Regions from separate parts of the uncultured Oceanicoccus sp. genome, predicted to be linked through region 3. Evidence: predicted binding sites of a transcription regulator. Region 3 holds the regulator's gene; each other region holds the start of a gene.
What was found. The regulator sigma-54, encoded in region 3, starts transcription at its own class of promoters, with help from an activator protein. The targets are predictions, from matches to a motif close to TGGCACANNNNTTGCNNT.
Positions count from the first base shown of each region.

Region 1: glnA (glutamate--ammonia ligase) is a predicted target of sigma-54. The motif match lies at 3,013-3,030, and genes of this name have one in related genera.
Region 2: fliD (flagellar filament capping protein FliD) is a predicted target of sigma-54. The motif match lies at 2,307-2,324, and genes of this name have one in related genera.
Region 4: AACP44_RS07135 (flagellar basal body rod protein FlgF) is a predicted target of sigma-54. The motif match lies at 2,090-2,107, and genes of this name have one in related genera.

Region 1 covers NZ_CAXAHB010000005.1:23,108-28,666, reverse strand. The annotation lists gene AACP44_RS01290 (sodium-dependent transporter) at 1-756, opposite strand, end outside; gene AACP44_RS01285 (hypothetical protein) at 861-1,298, shown strand; gene thiI (tRNA uracil 4-sulfurtransferase ThiI) at 1,304-2,755, opposite strand; gene glnA (glutamate--ammonia ligase) at 3,137-4,543, shown strand; gene glnL (nitrogen regulation protein NR(II)) at 5,004-5,559, shown strand, end outside.
Region 2 covers NZ_CAXAHB010000059.1:519-6,077, forward strand. The annotation lists partial or broken gene flgL (flagellar hook-associated protein FlgL) at 1-392, shown strand, start outside; gene AACP44_RS07030 (hypothetical protein) at 422-754, opposite strand; gene fliD (flagellar filament capping protein FliD) at 747-2,228, opposite strand; gene AACP44_RS07040 (flagellar protein FlaG) at 2,413-2,751, opposite strand; gene AACP44_RS07045 (flagellin) at 2,793-4,247, opposite strand; gene fliS (flagellar export chaperone FliS) at 4,526-4,912, shown strand; gene AACP44_RS07055 (sigma-54 dependent transcriptional regulator) at 5,321-5,559, shown strand, end outside.
Region 3 covers NZ_CAXAHB010000013.1:14,636-20,194, forward strand. The annotation lists gene lptA (lipopolysaccharide transport periplasmic protein LptA) at 1-52, shown strand, start outside; gene lptB (LPS export ABC transporter ATP-binding protein) at 61-786, shown strand; gene AACP44_RS02660 (RNA polymerase factor sigma-54) at 994-2,496, shown strand; gene raiA (ribosome-associated translation inhibitor RaiA) at 2,636-2,926, shown strand; gene ptsN (PTS IIA-like nitrogen regulatory protein PtsN) at 3,033-3,482, shown strand; gene rapZ (RNase adapter RapZ) at 3,533-4,402, shown strand; gene AACP44_RS02680 (HPr family phosphocarrier protein) at 4,472-4,741, shown strand; gene mgtE (magnesium transporter) at 4,872-5,559, shown strand, end outside.
Region 4 covers NZ_CAXAHB010000061.1:455-6,013, forward strand. The annotation lists partial or broken gene AACP44_RS07125 (flagellar hook assembly protein FlgD) at 1-227, shown strand, start outside; gene AACP44_RS07130 (flagellar hook protein FlgE) at 322-1,995, shown strand; gene AACP44_RS07135 (flagellar basal body rod protein FlgF) at 2,229-2,972, shown strand; gene flgG (flagellar basal-body rod protein FlgG) at 3,038-3,823, shown strand; gene flgH (flagellar basal body L-ring protein FlgH) at 3,863-4,549, shown strand; gene AACP44_RS07150 (flagellar basal body P-ring protein FlgI) at 4,568-5,559, shown strand, end outside.

The DNA of each region.
Region 1 (5,559 bases), on a different contig from region 3:
GGCGATAAATTTGGCCGAGCCGGCAATGGTTTCTCCACGGCTCATATAGGAGCCATAGGTAATCATAATGCCCATACCCAGCGACAGGGAAAAGAACGCCTGCGACAAGGCGCTGTTAACAACGCCGGCATTAATTTTACTGAAATCGGGAATCAGGTAATAGCTAAGGCCTGCAAAAGCGTTATCCAGTGTCAGCACAAAAATCACTAGGCCAATCAACATAACAAACAAGGCCGGCATCATAATTTTGGCGCTACGTTCAATGCCGTCTTTGACACCACCAACCAGAATCAAATTAACCAGCGCGGCAACGGCAAGAAAATAGATAAACACTTTATTACTGTTAATGAAGGTACCAAAATTATCAGGGTCTGCTAACTGTGCCAAATTGCCCGTTGCCGCCTCAAATAAATAGCCAAATAACCAGATAGTTATCACGGTATAAAACACAGCAATCATGTAAGGGGTAATCAATACTAGCCAGCCGGCTATAGACCACAACCCAGAGCCTTCAGAAAGCTTGTGATAGCTACCCAATGGATCTTTTTGCGAGCTTCGACCCACAGAAAGCTCGGCCATCATCACCGGCAGACAAACCAGCACGATAAATATCGCATAGATAAAAAGAAAAGCGCCGCCGCCATATTTAGCGGCCGCTACGGGAAATCCAACCAGATTACCAATCCCTACCGCTGAACCAGCAGCCGCTAAAATAAACCCCAACCGCGACCCAAACTGCTCTCTTGATGCAGACATATTCCTTACTCCCTTAAAATTATAGTGGGCTTAATACTAGCAGTTTTATTACAATATAAAAGTTATGACCACATCCTTTTTTAATAACCAACAGGCATCACCGCATGGGCAATCATCAGCTTCGCATTATCACATTATTTTTTTTAACACTGTGTATCGTACTTTATTTTTATACCGCCAAGCAGCAAGCGTACTATGACCACCAAGCCAGACCTGCCATCAATGATATATTGATGGATATCGGGCAGTGGCAAAAACAGCCTCTATTAGAGCATTTATCTTCAGCCGCTAGAAAAACAACGTCTGACCAACAGATCGAACAATTATTAATAAGATATCAACAGTTTGGCGCGCTGCAGTCTTTTGAGCCTCTGCAATTTTCGCGACTAGCCAGTGTATTTTCTTTGCTGGGGGACAGTAAGATCAACTATCAAACCAATGCCAAATTTGAACTGACCGAGGGGCATATCAATATAACGCTGGTCAACGAGAACGGCCATTATAAAATTTATAACTTATCGATTAACCCTGTCACACAGTAATCGCGTTAGGGCCGATAGACTTTGACATTGTTATAACCCTGCTCCACCAAATGCGAGGCATGCAGTTTACTCATAACACCTTTATCACAGTACAACAGATAGCTTTTTGATTTATCCAATTCCGCAAAACGGCTATGCAAATCATAGAAGGGAATTTTTTGAACAGTGACGTTGGCAATGGTTAAAGGCTTTCGCTCTTCTTCGGATGGATGACGCAGGTCGATAATCACACCATCTTGAATCGGAACGTTGAGCACTTCAACATCCTGCACCTCTAAGGCTTGTTCAGCGATATCATTAATATTGATATAAGCAGCGTCCTCTAATGCTTTATCTAATACCGCAAAATCAAATTTGCTTTCTTCATGTTCTATCTTAAACGGTTTAGCCCGCGTGGTTGGCTTGACTGAAATGACACCACAATATTCTGGCATAGCCGCAGCAAAGGCTTCGGTGCCTATTTGCCGAGAGGTGCGAATGATATCTTCTTTATCCATAGTGATTAGCGGTCTTAATACCAGCATATCAGTGGCGGCATCAATCACGGTTAAATTGGTCAGCGTTTGGCTTGAAACCTGCGCCACCGCCTCCCCCGTCACTAAAGCTTTAACACTTAATTTTTCAGCAACCTGCGCACCGGCCCGCAACATCATTCGTTTTAGAATGACGCCCATCTGCGAGTCATTCACATTTTTTAATATTTCTGCTACAACAGCTTCAAACGGTACGGAAATAAATTTTACTCTGGATGATGCGCCGTATTTCATCCACAAATAAACAGCGACTTCTTTGACACCAATCTCATGATCTCGACCGCCGAGATTGAAAAAACAAAAGTGCGTGCGCATACCGCGCTTCATGGTGAGGTAGGTTGAAACTGTAGAATCAAAACCACCGGAGATTAAGCTAATAACAGAATCCAGACTACCCAGAGGGTAACCACCCAAACCCTTATGACGCTGATTGACGATAAACAACTTGTCGTCACGCAACTCCAAGCGGACAGTAATATCGGGGTTATGCAAATCTACGCCACCGGTTTCACAATACTGGTTAAGTCCACCGCCAATATATTGTTCCAGCTGATGCGAATTAAAATCATGTTTACCCGTCCGCTTACAACGCACGACAAAACTTTGCCCTGCCAAACGATCGCCCCATAGTTGTTGGGTTTTTACAAACGCATCGTGCATATCAACATAGGGAAACTCTTTTACATCCAGAAAATGCGCGATGCCAGGGGTGCAGGACAGCACCTCAACCATTTGCAAGCGCAGGCTTTCATCGTTACTTTGCGAGCTGACAAGAATTTTGTCCCAATCACTCTGCACCGACACCGCAGGATCGAGTGGCTTGAGCAGAGTACGCAGATTGTTGCGCAGCGTTTTAACAAACTGCTTACGCACAGGCCGGCTCTTGATAGTGATCTCAGGAAAAAATTTAACAATAAATTGCATGGATGGATCTGGTCCCTAGGTTTACTTGGCCGGCATTATACGCATCTGTGTCTGTTCAGACAGCTATCGGAGAAAACATTGATAGGGAGTTTCTTGAAGCCCCATTATGGTTTAAACTGTGTCGCTTTCTTGTGCTGGTTGCACCAAAATAGAACACAATTATTAATAAGATCCAAAATGGTGCATATTCGACAACACCTTGTCGCTTGCCTGCACCAAAACGTTGCTATTTCAATAACTTAGCCACCCTGTGTAGCTGGCATATATATTGCTTTTCTATAAGCCACACGATAGATGGCGTTTGCTCATAAGAAGACAAAAGCCAGGAAACAGTTTTGTAGTTTTAAATTTAACAAGTAATTCACTATTGAGGAGTCGAGAATGTCAGAGAATACTCTGGGTATGATCAAAGAAAACGATGTGAAATGGGTAGATTTACGTTTCACCGATACTAAAGGTAAAGAGCAGCACGTCACTATTCCTGCCACTGAAATCGATGACGGTTTCTTTGAAGAAGGCAAAATGTTTGACGGCTCGTCTATCTCTGGCTGGAAAGGCATCAACGAATCAGACATGATTTTAATGCCTGACGACGCTACTGCCGTTATCGACCCCTTTGCTGACGACAACACATTAAACCTGCGTTGCGATATCGTTGAGCCTTCTACTATGCAAGGCTACAACCGTGATCCACGCTCTATTGCCGAGCGCGCTGAAGCCTACATGAAATCTACCGGCATTGCCGATAGCTGCATGTTTGGCCCAGAGCCAGAATTCTTCGTATTTGACGATGTTAAATGGCATGCCGAAATGAGCGGTGCCGGCTACGAAATCAATTCTGAAGAAGCGGCATGGTCTTCTAACAAATCTTTTGCCGATGGCAACACCGGCCATCGTCCCCGTGTTAAGGGTGGTTACTTCCCCGTTCCTCCGGTCGACTCGCTACATGATCTTCGTGGCGCCATGTGTAATGCCATGGAAGCGATGGGTCTTGATGTTGAAGTACATCACCACGAAGTGGGTACTGCCGGACAGTGTGAAATTGGTGTTGGCCCCAACTCAGCGGTACAAAAAGCCGATGAGATCCAAATCTTCAAATACTGTGTTCACAATGTTGCTCATGCCTACGGCAAAACAGCAACATTTATGCCTAAGCCTCTAGTGGGCGACAATGGCTCCGGTATGCACGTTCACCAGTCTTTGAGCCTGAATGGCGAAAACATCATGGCTGGCGATGTTTACGGCGGTCTTTCTGAAACGGCCCTGTTCTACATTGGCGGCATCATCAAGCACGCTCGCGCCATCAACGCTTTTGCTAACGCATCGACTAACTCATATAAGCGTCTGGTTCCTGGTTTTGAAGCACCGGTTATGCTGGCTTACTCAGCACGCAACCGCTCTGCCTCTATCCGTATTCCTTTCGTACCGAACCCTAAAGCACGTCGTATCGAAGTGCGTTTCGGCGATCCAACGGCTAACCCATACCTGATGTTTGCTTGTATGTTGATGGCTGGTCTTGACGGTATTAAGAACAAAATCCACCCTGGCGATGCTGCCGATAAGGATTTGTACGATCTACCTGCTGAAGAAGCCGCTGCAATCCCAACGGTTGCTTCTAGCTTGGAACAAGCGCTGGCTGCACTTGATGCCGACCGTGAGTTTTTGACTGCCGGTGGTGTTATGGATGACGACATGATCGATGCTTATATCGCGCTGAAATCTGAAGAAGTAGAGAAACTGAATATGACCACTCACCCTGTTGAGTTTGATATGTACTACTCCTGCTAGGTTGCACCACAACTAGCCAGCAGTAGTTTTCAGTTTAAAAAGCCCGCTTTATGCGGGCTTTTTTATTGCGTGCACCAACGACAGTTGAATAGCGATCAGGCCAATCATAGCAATAGCTCGACCGACCTCTGGAAGCCTGTCATCAGCCCTTTAACCAGCATTCAGCTCTACCCTGGCTTGAACAGGTGGTTGCTGTGATCTGGACCACTCAAAGCACCAACATTGAATACCGCACACAAATCGCCCACCTAAGTGCACCTTTTTGGTGCTTTTTCCTTTATAATCATCGATCAATAACTAGCCGAACACGCCCACAAATAGCGCGTGCGGCCAATAATCAGGCGCTTTTGGCAGTAATCAGCTGATAACACAAGATATGGTTTGGTTTTTGCATTTAGCCTTTTGTCTCTAATCTACGGTGCCCTATCTTGCGCCGATAACCGATGCCTATTGAGTTTCCATGGCCCCAGACAAGCTACATACCGAAATACTGGATAACCTCCAAACGGCGATTTTGCAGATCGATACCAGTCTGTCTGTGAGTTATATCAATACCGCAGCTCAAGCATTGTTAGACGTCAGCGGTAGCCGAGTTCTCGGACTGCCTATTAGCCAACTGTTTACCGAAGTCAATAATGATCAAGCCAACTTGCTAGATGCCATCGATAATATCAGCGCCTTTACCAAACGCGAGGCACATTTATTACTCTCTAACGGCCAAACCATCACCGTCGATTGCGCGGTAAGTCCGGTTATCGAACACGATGTAACCACCTCATTGATTATTGAGATTTATCCCCTCGACCGTTTATTGCGTATCAGTCGTGAGGAAGGCTTGCTGTCATCACAACAAAACTCACAGGCGCTAATTAGAGGCCTGGCTCACGAGATTAAAAACCCTCTGGGCGGATTGCGCGGCGCAGCACAACTGTTAGCGAAAGAGCTACCCAGTGAAGACCTGAAAGATTACACCAATATTATTATTGAGGAAGCAGACCGGCTTGGTAATCTGGTTG
Region 2 (5,559 bases), on a different contig from region 3:
GCGACCGTTTTTACGTTAATACGACTGAGAAGCAAGGGTTGTTAACGACGGTAGCCAAACTGTCAAAGGCCTTAAAAGGCTTGTCTAATTCTCCGGCTGACAGGCTGACTCTAGATGAGGTTCTGGCAAGTACATTGAACAACCTAGACGCTGCTGAAGATAATCTGTCCAGTATAAAAGCACAAATAGGCGCCAGACAGAACACTCTTGATAGTGTCAGATCACTTCATGAAGAAACTCAAATAATTAATCAGCAAGTGCTGTCGGAATTACGTGACTTAGATTATACCGAGGCCTTAAGTCGCTTGAGTCTGCAAAGCTTTACCCTGCAAGCTGCACAGCAAAGCTTTGCCAAGATTAGCAATCTATCGTTGTTTAACTTCTTGCGCTAGCGGAAAGATTGATAATGGATGGGTTGATATCAGGCTTGGGTATTATAGGCATTAATCGCTTTTTTATTGGTATTGATAATCATGCCTTCTTTCATAGCCATTTTTCTAGCCTTGATCGCCTGTTGTTTTAATAGCTCTTCTTGGTGCATAAAATTATTTAAGTGCTGAACGTAAAATTCAGCCGTTGCTGGTCCCACCGGATAGTGCTGAAAATGTTGGGTAATGGTTTTATGCCTTAATACCGCTAATGCAGAGGCTTCCGGCCATAAGCCCTCATCAGTCAGCTGCTTGAACTGCTCAGTTAATTGCAGAATTTTATACCAGCTAACGCCGATATCGGTTTGGTCTATTGGTTCAATCATTGTCAATACTGCTGATAATGCCGGCGGAGGCTTTGAGTTGTTCGCTGAGAAAATTGCCGGTTTGGTTAAGTTGACCGACAAGAAGATCCAAAGCTGCAAACTGGGAGCGATAGCGTGCTTCGATTTTTTCCAGTCGAAACTCAAGATCAAGCCGTTGCTGCTCAATAACATTCAATTCTTCTTTCAGGGTTGCTTCTCTGGTAGCAATTGTACCGCCGGACTGTAAAAAAGAATCTAGCAACGCATTCAGCTGTGTTGCTACGCCATTCTCACCAGAAAATAAGCTACCAAACTTATCAAAGTTTGCAGATAGAGCATCGTTGAGGTTGGCCGTGTAGCTATTGGTTGATTCCTCGGTCAAGCTAATGGTGCCATCTCGGTTTGTTGAAAAACCAAGATAAGACAGGTGATTAAAATCTTCAGGTGCGCCTTCGATAGTGCTGGTCATAATGCGGCGCAGCTGTTGTTCGATAAGACGTGCGCTTGAATCCGAGCCAAGGATCGCGCGGTCCCCAGTTTCAGTGTCGTAGTCGGTCAGTTCGTTTATCACCATCATCAGCTCGTTATAGCTTGCCGCAAAGGTGGTTATTGCAGATTTTACTGCTGTGTTATCAGCAGCTATATCAAGTCTCGCCGTGGAGGGGTTTAGCGGGTCATTATCAGCGCTGACGGCAGTTATTGTTACGCCATCGATTACGCTATCAAATACATTGCTTGAGCTATAGGTATTAAAACCATCAACCGTGATATGTGCATCTTGGGCGGTGCTTTCATTAGTCAGTTGGTTGCCAGTCGCATTGAGGCCACTGTCGGCAAAGTGAAATTGTGATAAACCGTTGTCATTGATATTGTCACCATCACCGGTATCAACCACACTGATGGTGATTTGATTGGCTTCACCAGTGTTATCAGATGTCAATACAATTTCAGTATTGGTGTTGTTATTACTGGTATCGAGATCAATAGTTAACAAGCTAGCGGTAATGCCGACATTGCTTGCGGCGTTATTGATGGCATCGACAAGGTCAGCCAGGCTGTCGTCAGCAGCTACAGTAACGTCAAAGCTATTGCCACCAACCAACCCTATAGTGAGTATGCCTTCACCCACAGTGGCGTTCGGATTATCATAATTAGCTGTACTGACTAATTTGCTGGCCTTAGCTAATGCCATTACTTGGATATTGTAGCTGCCAGATTCAGCATTGGAATCTGCCATCGCGGTGAAAGATTCCGGATCACTGACAGTTGTTTTTCGGCTGGAGAAAAAATCAGCATCAGCCAGATTGTCCAGCGAGCGTTGAAAGTTGGCCAGAGTGCTTTTTAAACTACCGTAAGCTGAAATACTGGCTTGAGTCTCAGTTTCTTGGAGGTTAAGCCGGTTTTCTGCTGGTGCTCGTTCAGCGCTAAGAATGTTGCTAATCAGATTGTCCAAATCTAAACCTGAACCAACACCCAATGAAGTAATAGAGGCCATGATTATTTACTCGTTCTCAATAGATATCGCTGCCAACTCTTAGCCGAAAGTTTGACGTGGATAAGATTTAAATGAAATTGAGCATATATCGTGCCATAAGATTGGCTTGTGGTGCTTTTCTTGCCAGTATGGTTTGAAGGGGGTCAATCAGATGGCCGGTTGATGTCAGCCCTCTTTATGTGACTTAAGCTTGCTCGTCTAGAAATAGGCTGGTGTTATGTTGCTCCATAAAGGCTGCCAGTTTAATGCTTTCCTCCGTTGGTATTTCTCGAATTAACTCTTCCGTTTCAGAATCGTAAACTTGAATGACGATAGCCCCAGTTTCATCTGAAACACTAAAAGATAGCGTTCGTTGTAAGTTGTGAAAATAGTCAGTCAGTTTGCTGGCAGTTTCTTGCAGTTGCTGCGGGTCAACGACTTCAGTCTGTTCAGCTTGTGCCAATTCAGCTGAGGTAGATGGCATTGGCTTGGCAGTTTGGGCGGTTATCGTCGCCTGCAGACTATCAACAATGTTGTTAAGCATAGTTATTTACCTTTGCATCCGTGGGCTACTGATTGCTAATGCTACTGCAATAAAGCCAGAATTTGCTGCGGAAGCGCATTAGCCTGTGACAGTATCGAAATACCTGCTTGCTGTAGAATCTGGTTACGGGTCAAGTTGGCTGTTTCTTCGGCAAAATCAGCATCCTGTATCTGGGAGCGTGCTGCAGAGATATTCTCGGAAATATTGCTTAAGTTCGAAATGGTTGATTCAAGCCGGTTTTGTATCGCAGCTATGTCGGCCCGGCTATTATTGATGGTGGTGATCGCGGCATCGGTTATACCTATGGCCTGCTGGGCGCCTTCTGCCGTAGATAAATCGATAGAAGCGACGCTTAACGGGTCACCTAAAGTAATAGCGCCACCGCTAACAATGCCAGCAAATTCTAGCTCAATGTCTCGAGTGCTAACTGCATTGGTGAAATCCAAACTACCTGTATGGATTAGAGTAATTTCAAAATCACCTCCACCTCCAAATTCAACGTCGTTTATAGTTATCTTGCTACTGCTAGTGAGGTCCAGTTCATATGCCAGATTGTCACCGTCCGTATCAATGATATCAAGACCACCACTACCATCGGCAGTGATGGTCACACCGGTGGGAGGACCACCTTTTTGCTCAAGATCTGTTAGCAACTTTGTGGCTATATCAGCTGACGAGTTGCCACTTGACGCAGTGGCACTAAAGGTAATTTTACCCACCATGATACTAATAACATCCCCGGCTGAGGTTGGGAAATTGCCAATATTTATTTCCGTAGTCGCCTTAACGCCAGAGAGTTCGGCCAGTCCATTATAGGCTGTGGCCAGATCTCTGGCGCTAATACCATCAGTTAAGCTGATCGTTTTAGAGCTACCACCAATAGCAGACAGGGTGATTGAATCACCTGGGTTCGCTGTAAAACTAGTTGTTCTGGATTTGTCTGAAAAGCCCTCTAGCTTTTCAGCAGTAACGGCAAAACCACCTGAATTATCCTCAGCAGCAAAACCTGAACCTAAATTAATATCAATAGTTTCTTCAGCGTTCGCACCGATCTGCAGGCTTTGCTGACCAAATGAGCCGTCTAACAGTCTCTGTGTGCCGAATTGAGTGGTATCGGCAATTCGAGTAAGTTCTTGTTGCAGTTGAGCAACCTCTTTGTTGAAATTATCTCTATCGGCAACGGTATAAGTACCATTGGTAGCTTGGATCGCCAGCTCCCGCAGACGCTGCAGGATGTTGATGCTCTCTCCCATCGCACCCTCAGCCACTTGCAATACCGAGATACCGTCATTGGCGTTGCGAGCGGCCTGATTCAGACCTCGGATTTGTGAGGTGAATCGATCGACCATGGCAAACCCCGCCACATCGTCCTTGGCAGTGTTGATTCGAAGGCCTGTAGACAGACGTTCTAGCGAGGTCTGTATGGCCCCTTGCGATATCTCCAGATTGCGCTGAGCATTTAGAGATGCAATATTGGTATTAATAATCTGTGGCATGGTCAGTTTTCCTTTAATTGTCCTCAGAGAGACTATCGGCGCACTTTTAGTTATCTTTAACCTTTTTATTCAAAACTTGTAATTATCAAATATATCCTGCCTAGAGAATTGGTTTGAAGTCCTTTTGCATAGGGAAAATAATTGATAATCAGTTATTTGCCGGTGGTTGGAAAGCTAAGCAGGATTCAAATTTAGCTAAAGTAATTGGATGGTCGTCCGATAGTTAGCAGCAGTAGAGATATTTCAGGCCGCCATTATTAACCACAGGATTACCGCTTATGCTCAATAAAGCTTCAGCCCAGTATCAGCAGGTGAGTACTCACTCAGGTATTGAAGATGCCTCCCCGCATCGCTTGATACAGATGTTAATGGAAGGGGTGTTACAGCGTTTGGCTCAAGCCAAAGGCGCTATTCAGCGCAGCGCAGTCAACGATAGGGGTGAGGCTATTGGCAAGGCAATTACCATCGTTGGCGGTTTGCGTGATAGTTTGAATAAAGAAGTCGATGGCGAGCTAGCCGCTAACCTTGATGATCTTTATGACTATATACAGCGCCGTTTATTGGCGGCCAATATCGGTAGCAGTGAAGAGATTGTTGATGAAGTGATGACCTTGATGAGTACGATCAAGGCTGGCTGGGATGGTATCGCAGAAGACGTTGCTTAAGGCTTAGACGCGATCAACTGATGAGTCAGTGTTCCAATGGCCGGTTTTCCGGCCATTCTTGGTTATGGGCTGCTGCAATAGCCAATGGGCGGATTGCCGCAGGCGAGCCTAGGTTATGCCAATCGTACCGAGTGGCTTTAAATCTGCAACAAATGGTAATTGAGAGGTAACTGCCATCGGTTGAGATGAAATTTTAGCTACTTAAGTGCCAAATAATCTAACAATTTAAGCCTGTAGATCTTAATTTATGCGCCATAAATTTGACCTGTCAAAAATAATTGGCGCATTTAGGTCGTTTTACGTGTTAAAGTAGTGCTTAGTCAAAAAGCTGACAATTTTAACAATAACTTTAACTAAATATCCCTTTTTTGGCATAGATAGATAGTTAGATATCAAGAGTTTCAATCCATGTGGGAAGACAACAATATTATCGTTATCGACGATAATGACCAGCGTCGGCATGATGCGCAGGTAATTTTAGATTTTTTAGGTGAAAACCCGCTGACATTTTCCTGCCAGCAGTGGGCAGAAGTATCCAACAGCGATGCGGCCAAGGAAAACACCCGTCAGATCAAAGCCTTGGTTTTTGGTGAAAACGGCGGTTCCCCGCTTGAACAACGTTTGCAAGAAACACAGCAGTGGGATCG
Region 3 (5,559 bases):
GATACCTGAAGCTAGCGACAAAATCGACCATAGCGATTCAAACACGCAATAAGGAAAACCATGTCAGTACTGACCGCCAATCATCTGGCCAAAGCCTATAAATCTCGCCCAGTAGTGAAAGATGTTTCTCTAGAAGTTCACAGCGGCCAAGTCGTAGGGCTACTGGGGCCTAATGGTGCGGGCAAAACCACCTGTTTTTATATGATTGCTGGCATCGTCACCGCAGACCGGGGCAATATTCAACTTAATGGTACTGACCTGACTGGCCTGTCAATGCATGGCCGAGCCCGCCGAGGCATTGGTTACTTACCTCAAGAAGCCTCGATATTTCGCAAACTCACAGTCGCTGATAATATTTCCGCCATTCTTGAGACCCGCAGTGACCTTAACAAGCAACAACGTGACGAAAAATTGGAGAACTTGCTACAAGAATTTCATATTACTCATATCCGCGATAGTCTAGGTATGGCGCTATCAGGGGGCGAACGCCGCCGAGTGGAAATTGCTCGCGCGCTGGCTACAGAACCCTCGTTTATTTTGCTGGATGAGCCCTTCGCAGGGGTTGACCCCATCTCAGTCGGCGATATCAAACAAATTATTAACCATTTAAAGACGCTGGGGATTGGCGTACTGATTACCGATCACAATGTCCGCGAGACACTGGATATTTGCGAGAAGGCCTATATCGTAGGGGAAGGTCATATTATCTCTGAAGGAACTGCGCAAACGGTGCTAAATAACCAAAAGGTGCGTGATATTTACCTTGGACACCAGTTTGCCTTATAAGAAAATGGCAGTTTTACGCAAAATCGGTATAAGTCTTGCTAGGAGCAAAATCCACCGTTACACTAACCCCGTGCATAACAATCAATAGATCCCATTATTTGATATTTTTCAACGGCGTAAGACACTAAGCAACCCATATCCCAAACCGGCAGCGCATCCTAACAAACAGTTCGGCAGAGATATGCAGTATGGGTACTCCGACAATCTATGAAACAATCGCTACAGCTTAAAATCGGCCAGCAGCTGACGATGACGCCTCAGCTCCAACAGGCGATTAAACTACTGCAATTATCCACTCTCGACCTGCAACAAGAGATTCAGCAAGCACTGGAAAGCAACCCCATGCTTGACGTTAACGAAGAGCAGGAAGCCGAGCATAATCAGGAAAACGTCAAAACCGAAGAAGTCAATTTTAGCGATAACGTAGCAACCAAAACCGAAAACATTGAAGTTGAAGGACCTAGCGCCGATAGCGAATGGCAGGAAAATATCCCCGAAGACCTTCCCGTCGATACCCAGTGGGACGACGTCTACCAATCCAGCACCCCATCCACTTCCAGTTCGTCACAAGCCTCCTCAAGCAACGAAGATTTTGACTTTGATTCGCGCAATAGCACGACCGAATCACTCCAAGATCACTTGCTATGGCAACTTAATCTTACCCGTATGTCCGATGTGGATCGCAGTATTGGTATGGCCATTATTGACGCCGTCGATGACAATGGCCGCTTGACCCAATCTCCAGAGCAACTTCACACCAGCTTTAACCAATACAACCCCGATATCGAGCTTGACGAAGTGGTTGCCGTGTTACATGGCATCCAACAATTTGATCCACCCGGGGTGGCTGCGCTGGATTTACAAGAGTGCCTAGTGATTCAACTGAATCAACTCGCCGCTGATACCCCTTGGCTCAAACAAGCCAAGGATATAATCGATCGCCATCTGTCTTTGCTAGGCAACCGCGATTATGCGCAACTGTTACGCCGCTCCAGACTCAAAGAACCTGAACTGCGCGAAGTACTCAATTTAATCCAAAGCCTGAACCCCAACCCCGGTGAAATGATTACCCCGAATACCACAGAATATATCGTCCCTGATGTCTATGTGAAAAATATCAAAGATCGCTGGGTGGTTGAGCTTAATCCGGATATTGCCCCCAAACTAAGAATTAACAGCGACTACGCTTCGCTGGTAAAGCGCGCCGACAATAGCGATGACAATAATTTTCTGCGTGACAACCTACAAGAAGCTCGCTGGTTTTTAAAAAGCCTACAAAGTCGCAACGAAACATTGATGAAAGTCGCCACCAAAATTGTAGAACACCAGCGCGGTTTTTTAGAGTACGGTGAAGAGGCGATGAAACCGCTGGTATTACACGATATTGCAGAAGCCGTTGAAATGCATGAGTCCACCATCTCGAGAGTGACCACACAGAAATATATGCATACACCCAGAGGGATCTTCGAGCTCAAGTATTTCTTTTCTAGCCATGTCAGCACTGACTCTGGCGGCGAATGCTCTTCAACCGCGATTCGCGCCATGATCAAAAAGTTAATTGCAACAGAAAACCCGAAAAAGCCATTAAGCGACAGCAAAATTACCGTAGAGCTGGGTAATCAAGGCATTAAAGTAGCCAGACGTACTATCGCCAAATACCGTGAATCACTGATGATACCGCCCTCGAATGAGCGAAAACAGTTAGTTTAGCTTCAGTGATTGTTGCACTTGCGATCAATTCAATAACAATCTGTTCGCAAGTTGATGTTTATACTCGACAGATCGGTACTCAAAGGAGTACCTTAATTAGTACAACCGCCTTAATTAGTACAACCGAAAGGAACTACTTATGCAAATCAATATTAGTGGGCACCATGTAGAAGTCACCCCCGCACTACGGGACTATGTCAACACCAAACTCTCCAAGCTGCAGCGACATTTCGGCAACATTACAAAAATCGATGCTACCCTAACCGTAGAAAAGCTGATACAAAAGGCAGAAGCTACGGTGTCTGTTGCCGGCGCCAATTTATTTGCCGCCTGTGAGTCTGATGATATGTACTCCGCCATTGACCAACTTACCGATAAGCTGGACAGGCAATTAATCAAACACAAAGAAAAAAACACCAGCCATAACTAAGGCACTGGTACCCGTGAGACATTGGTACTCGTTACTAAAGAGACCGCACTATACTCTTTTGCTGTTACATAACAATTATACAGAATAAAAGGTCCATACCGTTACCATGAAACTTGATAGCATCCTAAGCCCCGACCGCACCCTCTGCGGCGCACTGGGCAGCAGTAAAAAACGTGTATTAGAAAATATTTCACAATTTATTTGTCAGGACCTGTCGGAATTTAATCCCACCCAACTATTTGAAAGCTTGATCGCTCGGGAAAAACTGGGCAGCACCGGTTTAGGCAATGGCATTGCCATCCCCCATTGCCGCATCACCCAATGCCAACAGATTATTGGTACACTAATCAAGCTGAACGAAGCGGTGGATTATGATGCCATAGATAACCAACCGGTTGACTTACTATTTGTTTTGCTAGTGCCGGAGCAAGCACATGATGAACACTTAAATGTGCTGGCAACTTTGGCTGAGCTATTTAGCGACCCCGCGTTCTGCCAACAATTGCGCGGCGCGAACAGTAGCGAAAGTCTTTACCGCTTAGCCGCTGGCAATTAACCGTACCAGAACGGGTAAGCACACCATTTAAATAGTTAAGAGTCAGATCAATGAAACTTGTGATTATCAGCGGACGCTCCGGCTCCGGCAAAAGCACCGCTCTCAATCTGTTGGAAGATGAGAGCTATTACTGCATTGATAATTTACCAGTGGCATTAATTCCACAAACAGTAGGCCATTTACAAAATAGCCGCGCCCTTGAGCACAATAAAGTAGCTATTTGTATTGATGCCCGCAATGCCAGCCAAGATTTATCGAATCTGGTCGATCTAGTTCAAAACAAACCCGCCGACCTTGATATTGATATCTTATTCTTGGATGCCGACAGTGAAAAACTGATTATCCGTTTTAGTGAGACGCGCCGTCGCCACCCTCTGAGCAATAAACACACCGCGTTGACAGAAGCAATTATCAATGAACGTAAACTGTTAGAACCCATTGCCGATATCGCCACGTTGACGATTGATACCAGTAGCATGAGCCTGCATGAACTTCGCACCCTGATTAAATCGAGACTGGTTGAAAAAGATAGCGCGGGGATTTCCATTTTGTTCCAATCCTTTGGTTTTAAACAAGGCATCCCTGTCGATGCCGATATTGTCTATGATATTCGCATCCTACCCAACCCGCACTGGGATCCATCACTGCGCGCACTTACCGGTCAAAACCAGCCGGTGATAGAGTTCTTGGATGAACAGGATGAAGTCAATGACATGCTTACCGATATTAAAGACTATCTAGTGAAATGGCTGCCACTGTTTGAACATAATAATCGCAGCTATATCACCGTTGGTATCGGTTGCACCGGCGGGCAACATCGCTCAGTATATATGGCCGAGCGATTGGGTAATTATTTTCAACAGCACTATAGCAATGTCCAAATTCGCCATCGGGAACTGGACCGTCTTAGCACCAAATAAAGCTCCGCATTCTGAGTAGGCGCTGACCAATATCGACAATAAATAGCGGCAACAAATAGCAGCATTAATATGATCAAAGTCACCATTACCATTATCAATAAACTCGGGCTACACGCTAGAGCTGCCTCCAAATTTGTGACCACCGCCTCGGCCTTTGGCTGTGATATCAAAGTCGGCAGAAATGGTAAGCTGGTCGATGGTAAAAGCATTATATCGGTCATGATGTTAGCCGCCAGCAAAGGCACCGAACTCGAATTGGAATTTGATGGTAGCGACGAGCAGAGGGCGTCGGAGGCCCTGACTACACTAATCCATAACCGCTTTGATGAAGGCCAATAAGCAAAGCGCTAAAAAAACACTAACTCCCAGCTATTTCACCCTCATATCTTGTTGATTCCCCTAGTTTTCTGGATAATTCACCGTGTTCACCTAAACTGCCAATAGCACTCCCACTCTCGGCGGAGCAACCATGTCAGCAACAATAGATAACAGTCAAAGCCAGGACCAGCTTGGTCAGTTAAATCAAGCGTTAGAAAGCGGCGCCTTTATTCAGGTACGACGCATGCTGAACAGCCTGCCTGCACCCGATGTGGCTCATGTTATCGAATCCTCGCCACCCAAAACCCGTGCCGTAATCTGGCGTTTAATTGATATTGAACGCGAAGGGGAAGTCCTGCCCTACCTCAACGATGAAATTGAAAATCAATTTCTACGCAATATGGACAGCGAAGAACTGCTGACCATCACCGAAGGCCTTGAGGCAGATGATGTTGCCGATATTTTGCAACAACTCCCAGACCGTGTCATTTGGGAAGTCCTGCAAATGATGGACAAGCAGGACAGGCAGCGAGTTGAACAAGTACTGTCCTATCCGGAAGACACTGCTGGCGGCATGATGAACACAGATACCATCACGGTGCGAGCTAAAACCCCGCTGGAGGTTGTGCTGCGTTATTTACGCCGCCATGAAGAACTACCCGAGATGACAGATAATTTAATCGTGGTAAACCGCCGTGATGAATATATCGGTCAATTACCGCTAAGCAAGGTATTGGTTTCCGACCCTGGCATTACTGTGCGCGAAATCATGGTCACCGATATCGACGCCATACCTGCCACCATGGATGATGGCGAGGTAGCTAAACTGTTTGAACGCA
Region 4 (5,559 bases), on a different contig from region 3:
GTGAAATACCTTTTGCCTGGGATGGGGTTGATGGCGAAGGCAATCGATTGCCGGCCGGTCAGTATACCTTTGAAGTCACCGCCAATTATGGTGGTAATCCGGTTCGATTAAATACCGCATTAAGCCATAACGTCGACAGTGTTAGCGTCGGCGCCAATGGTGCTATTAGCTTAAATATTGCGGGTGTTGGTACTAAATCGATGTCAGAAATTAGAGAGATTTTATAGTTCGTCTATTTATAGTTCGTCTATTGATAGCCGCTCTATATGTCGAAACAATTTTGATATTGTCATAACTCAATGATTAACAAAGAGGTAAGTCATGACCTTTAATACCGCGCTCAGTGGGCTTCGTGCTGCTAATACGGATTTGGAAGTAACCGGTAATAATATTGCCAATGCCAGTACTATGGGTTTTAAACACTCGCGTGCTGAGTTTGGTGATGTTTATGCTAGTTCGTTAGTGAACAGTGTTAATGATAAAACGGGTAATGGTGTATCAGTGAATGCGATTGCCCAACAGTTTGATCAAGGTGTTTTATCCTTAACCGGCAATAGTTTGGATTTGGCCATCGATGGTAGCGGATTTTTTATTTTGTCGGATAGCTCTGGCGCGACCAGTTTTACTCGTGCAGGTTACTTTGGTTTAGATGAATCGGGTTTTATTACTAACAATACCGGTTCGCGTTTGCAGGGCTTTTTGCCAACAGAATCGGGGGGTGTCGGCGGTACGCCTGATGACCTTCGCGTTCAGGCTATCGATTTGCCACCAAATGCGACCCAGCAAGTGGATTTATTATTTAATTTGGATGCAAGAAGTGCCAGTCCCGTTAATACTACCTTTAATCCTCAAGATGCCGATAGTTTTAATAGCTCAACTTCTCTAACCGTGTTTGATAGCCAGGGTCAATCTCATGTGCTTTCAAGCTACTTTGTAAAATCGTCATCACTAGACAATGTTTGGAATATGTATAACTTTATTCCGGATGCCAACGGTGTTTTACAAAATGTATTGGCGGATGGAGAAATCAGTGCGGTAGTAGCTGCAGCAACAGATGCAAATAACCAAGCACAAGCTGCACTCAATAACGTGACGGAAGCAGTAACTGCCGCCACTACGGCTGTAAATTCGTTTTCAGTTGCTAATGCAGCAGCACTGACGGCAGCTTTGAATACAGCTAGAGCGAGCTTAGTTACAGCTAGTACTTCAGCGGTGACACCAGCTTCGGGCACGGAATATCAAGGCGTTATTGACTCCATCGATGTAGCCATTGCCTTAGGCAGTAATTCCGGTGATGCGGCCAATGTTTCCGAGGCGCAAGCTATTTTGGTTGAACTTAATAATGTTGATGCATTAACGGCGACGGCTGCTGGTAGTTCCGCTAGTATATTGGCTGACTACACCGCTATATTTGGCGATGGAAAATCATACTTTGAATTAACTTTTGGTACAGATGGTACTTTGCAAAGTACAGATCCATTGCAGTTAAATATTAATAACTGGAACCCTGATAGTGCCAATCGATCCTCAACTGATGGTTCTACGGCAACGGTTTCTGATTTTATTATTGATATAAGCCGGTCTACCCAGTTTGGCAGTGCCTTTGCAGTGACTAAGGTTGACCAGAATGGTTCTGCCGCCGGCCAATTAAATGGTTTGGAAATTAATAACGCCGGTGAAGTCTTTGCCCGTTATACCAACGGCGAAGAATCGCTATTGGGCCAAGTAGCGATGGCATCTTTTGCCAATGAGCAGGGCCTGATTCCGCAGGGTGAATCTTCATGGGTGCAGTCGCTTGAATCTGGTAACGCTCAAGTGGGCGTTCCGCTAGCCCGCAATTTAGGTGCAATACAGTCAGGTGCTCTGGAGGAATCCAATGTGGATCTATCGGCAGAATTAGTCCGCCTAATTGTTGCCCAGCGTAACTTTCAGGCCAATGCAAAAACTATCGAAACAGCTGATGCCGTGGCCCAGACCATTATTAATATGCGATAGCTAATACCCGCTAGTTAGTTTGCTCAGTATTACCCTAAAGCCGCGATTTTCTTCGCGGCTTTTTTGTTTCGGGCTTTTACCTTTAGAGCAAACTTGGCATTCATTTTGCAATTTACCTAATAACATAAAAATGCTAACGAAAACCTTTAAATACAGTGTTTTCACGCCAAAAGCGGCAAACAAGTTCCACCTGATATTGCCAGGCGGCAATCATTATCAAAGCGGAGAACAATATGGATAAGGCGGTATATATAGCCATGGCAAGCGGTCAGAATATTATGGCGGCGCAGGCTATACATGCAAATAATCTCGCTAATGCCAACACCACTGGATTTCAGGCGGATTTTGCTCAGGCCAGATCATTGGGTGTTTATTACGGCGAAGGTCTTAGCACCCGTGCTTACTCCCGTGCCGAAAATCCCGGTACAGATTTTAATCGTGGCGCCCTTAATGAAACCGGTCGTGATCTTGATATGGCGGTAGAGGGTGATGGTTGGATTGCCATTCAGGCCCCCGATGGCAGTGAGGCTTTTACCCGCGCCGGTTCATTAAAACTTGATCCTACCGGCCAGTTATTAACCGGCAATAACCTGCCGGTGTTGGGTAATGCCGGTCCCATCGCACTCCCGCCGGCGGACAAAGTAAGCCTGGGCGCTGATGGCACCATTTCCATTCGACCTGCTGGCCAGACTACCGATGTATTGGCCACCATCGACCGGATCAAACTGGTTAAGCCTGATAGTGTTGATTTGGTGAAAGGCAATGATGGTTTGATTCGTCATCGTGATGGTGAAAAACAATTGCCTGACGCCAGTATTCGATTGCGTTCCGGTTTTCTGGAAACCAGCAACGTCAATGCAGTCGATGAGTTAACCAGCATTATGGCTCTGGCTAGGCAATTCGAAGTTAACGTCAAAATGATGAAAGTCATCGAAGAAAATTCTAGCGCAGCATCGCAGGTGTTGCGCACCCAATAGTGTTTATTGGCTAGCTGTATTGCAACTGCTAGTAGCGAAGTTTAAAGCTTTATAAGAGGTTATATATGAATCAGTCATTGTGGATTAGTAAAACAGGCTTAAGTGCGCAGGATACTCGTCTGGCCACCATATCCAATAATCTGGCCAATGCGGCAACAGTCGGCTTTAAGCGGGACGATGTGGTGTTTGAAGATTTGCTGTATCAAATCCGTCGTCAGCCCGGTGCACAGTCTTCGCAAGATACGCAGTTGCCCTCTGGTTTACAGGTCGGTACCGGTGTTCGTGTTGTCGGTACGCAAAAAGAGTTTTCTGCCGGCAGTATGCAAATTACTGATAAGCCTTTGGATTTGGCGATCATTGGTCGCGGCTTTTTTGAAATTTTACTTCCAGACGGCAGTGCAGCCTATACCCGTAATGGTCAGTTCCAGATCAATGCCGATGGCGCCATGGTGACGGCAGGCGGTTTGGAACTTCAGCCAGGTATTACCGTACCCGATGATGCACAAACTGTGTCCATTAGTTCCGATGGTATTGTTCAGGCCACTATTGCCGGTCAACCAGACCCGCAGATATTAGGAACTTTAACCGTCACTAACTTTGTAAACCCTACCGGATTGCAGGCCATTGGTTCCAATCTATTTACCGAAACAGCGGCCAGCGGTAGTCCTAATACAGGCACTCCCGGTAATCAGGGTTTGGGTAGTATTGAACAGGGTTCCTTAGAAAATTCTAATGTGGATGTGGTAGAAGAGCTAGTCAGTATGATTACCACCCAGCGAACCTATGAAATGAATTCAAAGGTGATTTCGACAGCCGATCAAATGCTGCAATATATTTCGCAGAATCTTTAGATCTAGCTAATCAATTAAGATCATCATGTTAGGTATCATATGATAAAGCTAATGAGTCGACAGTGTATTTTAGGTGTATTGGTGGCACTGCTTTCGGCCTGCGCCATTGGGCCGCAGCCTTTGCCGGATGACCCTGCCTATGCGCCGGTGATTCCAGCCGCAACAGAAATCCCCAAGCCAAACAGCGGTGGCATTTATCGCCCGAATTTTTCAGTAGCTTTATTTGAAGATCGTCGCGCTATGCGCGTAGGCGATATTATTGCGGTTATTTTGAGTGAAAGAACTCAGTCCAGTAAAACCGCTGATACAGAAATTAGTAAAGAAAATGCGATCTCGATGGATGCCGGTACGGTGCTCGGTGTCGTGCCTTCGCTGGGTGATTACAACTTACAGACTGCAATCAATCAGAATCGTGAGCTAATCGGTGAAGCGTCCAGCGATCAGAGTAATAGTCTGAGCGGTAGTATTGCCGTTACAGTTTCAGAAATTCTGCCTAACGGTTTAATGGTGGTGCGAGGCGAGAAATGGATGACCTTTAACCGCGGTGAAGAATTTATCCGTATTCGCGGTTTAATCCGTCCTGAAGATGTGCAGCCCGATAACACCATTCTTTCCACACGTTTGGCTGATGCAAGAATTACTTATAGCGGTACTGGTGACTTGGCTGATGCGAATAAGCAAGGTTGGGCTTCCCGTTTCTTTAATAGCCAATACTGGCCGTTTTAATGGATGTTGAGTGTTCTTATGTTGTTATCTAATTTACGTAATCATAAAAATCTGGCGGTGAAATGCCTGATAGCGATTGTATTGTTGTCGACAACGACGCTATCGGTGCAGGCAGAGCGATTAAAAGATATTGCTGATATTGCTGGTGTGCGTGATAACCCATTAATCGGTTATGGTCTGGTAGTCGGTCTGGATGGTACCGGTGACCAAACTAGGCAGACACCTTTTACTACTCAGTCTTTTCGTTCAATGTTGCAGCAGTTAGGTATTCAAATACCTGAGGGCCAATCTTTTCAGCTAAAAAATGTGGCAGCGGTAACAGTCCATGCCACTTTGCCTCCCTTTGCCAAGCCCGGTCAAAATATTGATGTCACAGTTTCATCTATTGGTAATTCAAAAAGCTTGCGCGGTGGCAGTTTACTGTTGTCGCCTCTAAAGGGCGCCGATGGTCAGGTTTATGCCATTGCACAGGGCGAATTAATTGTTGGTGGTTTGGGTGCTGAAGGTGAAGGCGGGTCAAGTATCACCGTTAATATTCCCAGTGCTGGTCGTATTCCCAATGGTGCAATAGTTGAGCGTAGCATTGCTAATAGTTTTTCTCAGGGTACACATTTGACCTTTAATTTGAATCGCCCGGATTTCACCACTGCTCGTCGCGTTGCTGAAAGTATTAACGAGCTACTTGGTTCAAATATTGCGAACGCTTCTGATGCAACTTCAATTCATGTCACCGCACCAACAGATCCAAACCAACGTGTTTCATTTATGTCGCTACTGGAAAACGTAGAGGTTGATCCAGGCAAAGCGCCAGCAAGAGTGGTGATCAATTCACGTACCGGCACCATCGTAGTGGGTGAACATGTTCGGGTGCGAGCAGGTGCGGTTACTCATGGCGGTTTAACGGTCACCATTACCAATACTGCAGCAGTGAGTCAGCCCAATGCGTTTGCCGGTGGCGACACAGTCATAGTGCCGCAAACGGCAGTGAGTGTCGCTGAAACAGCGAATCG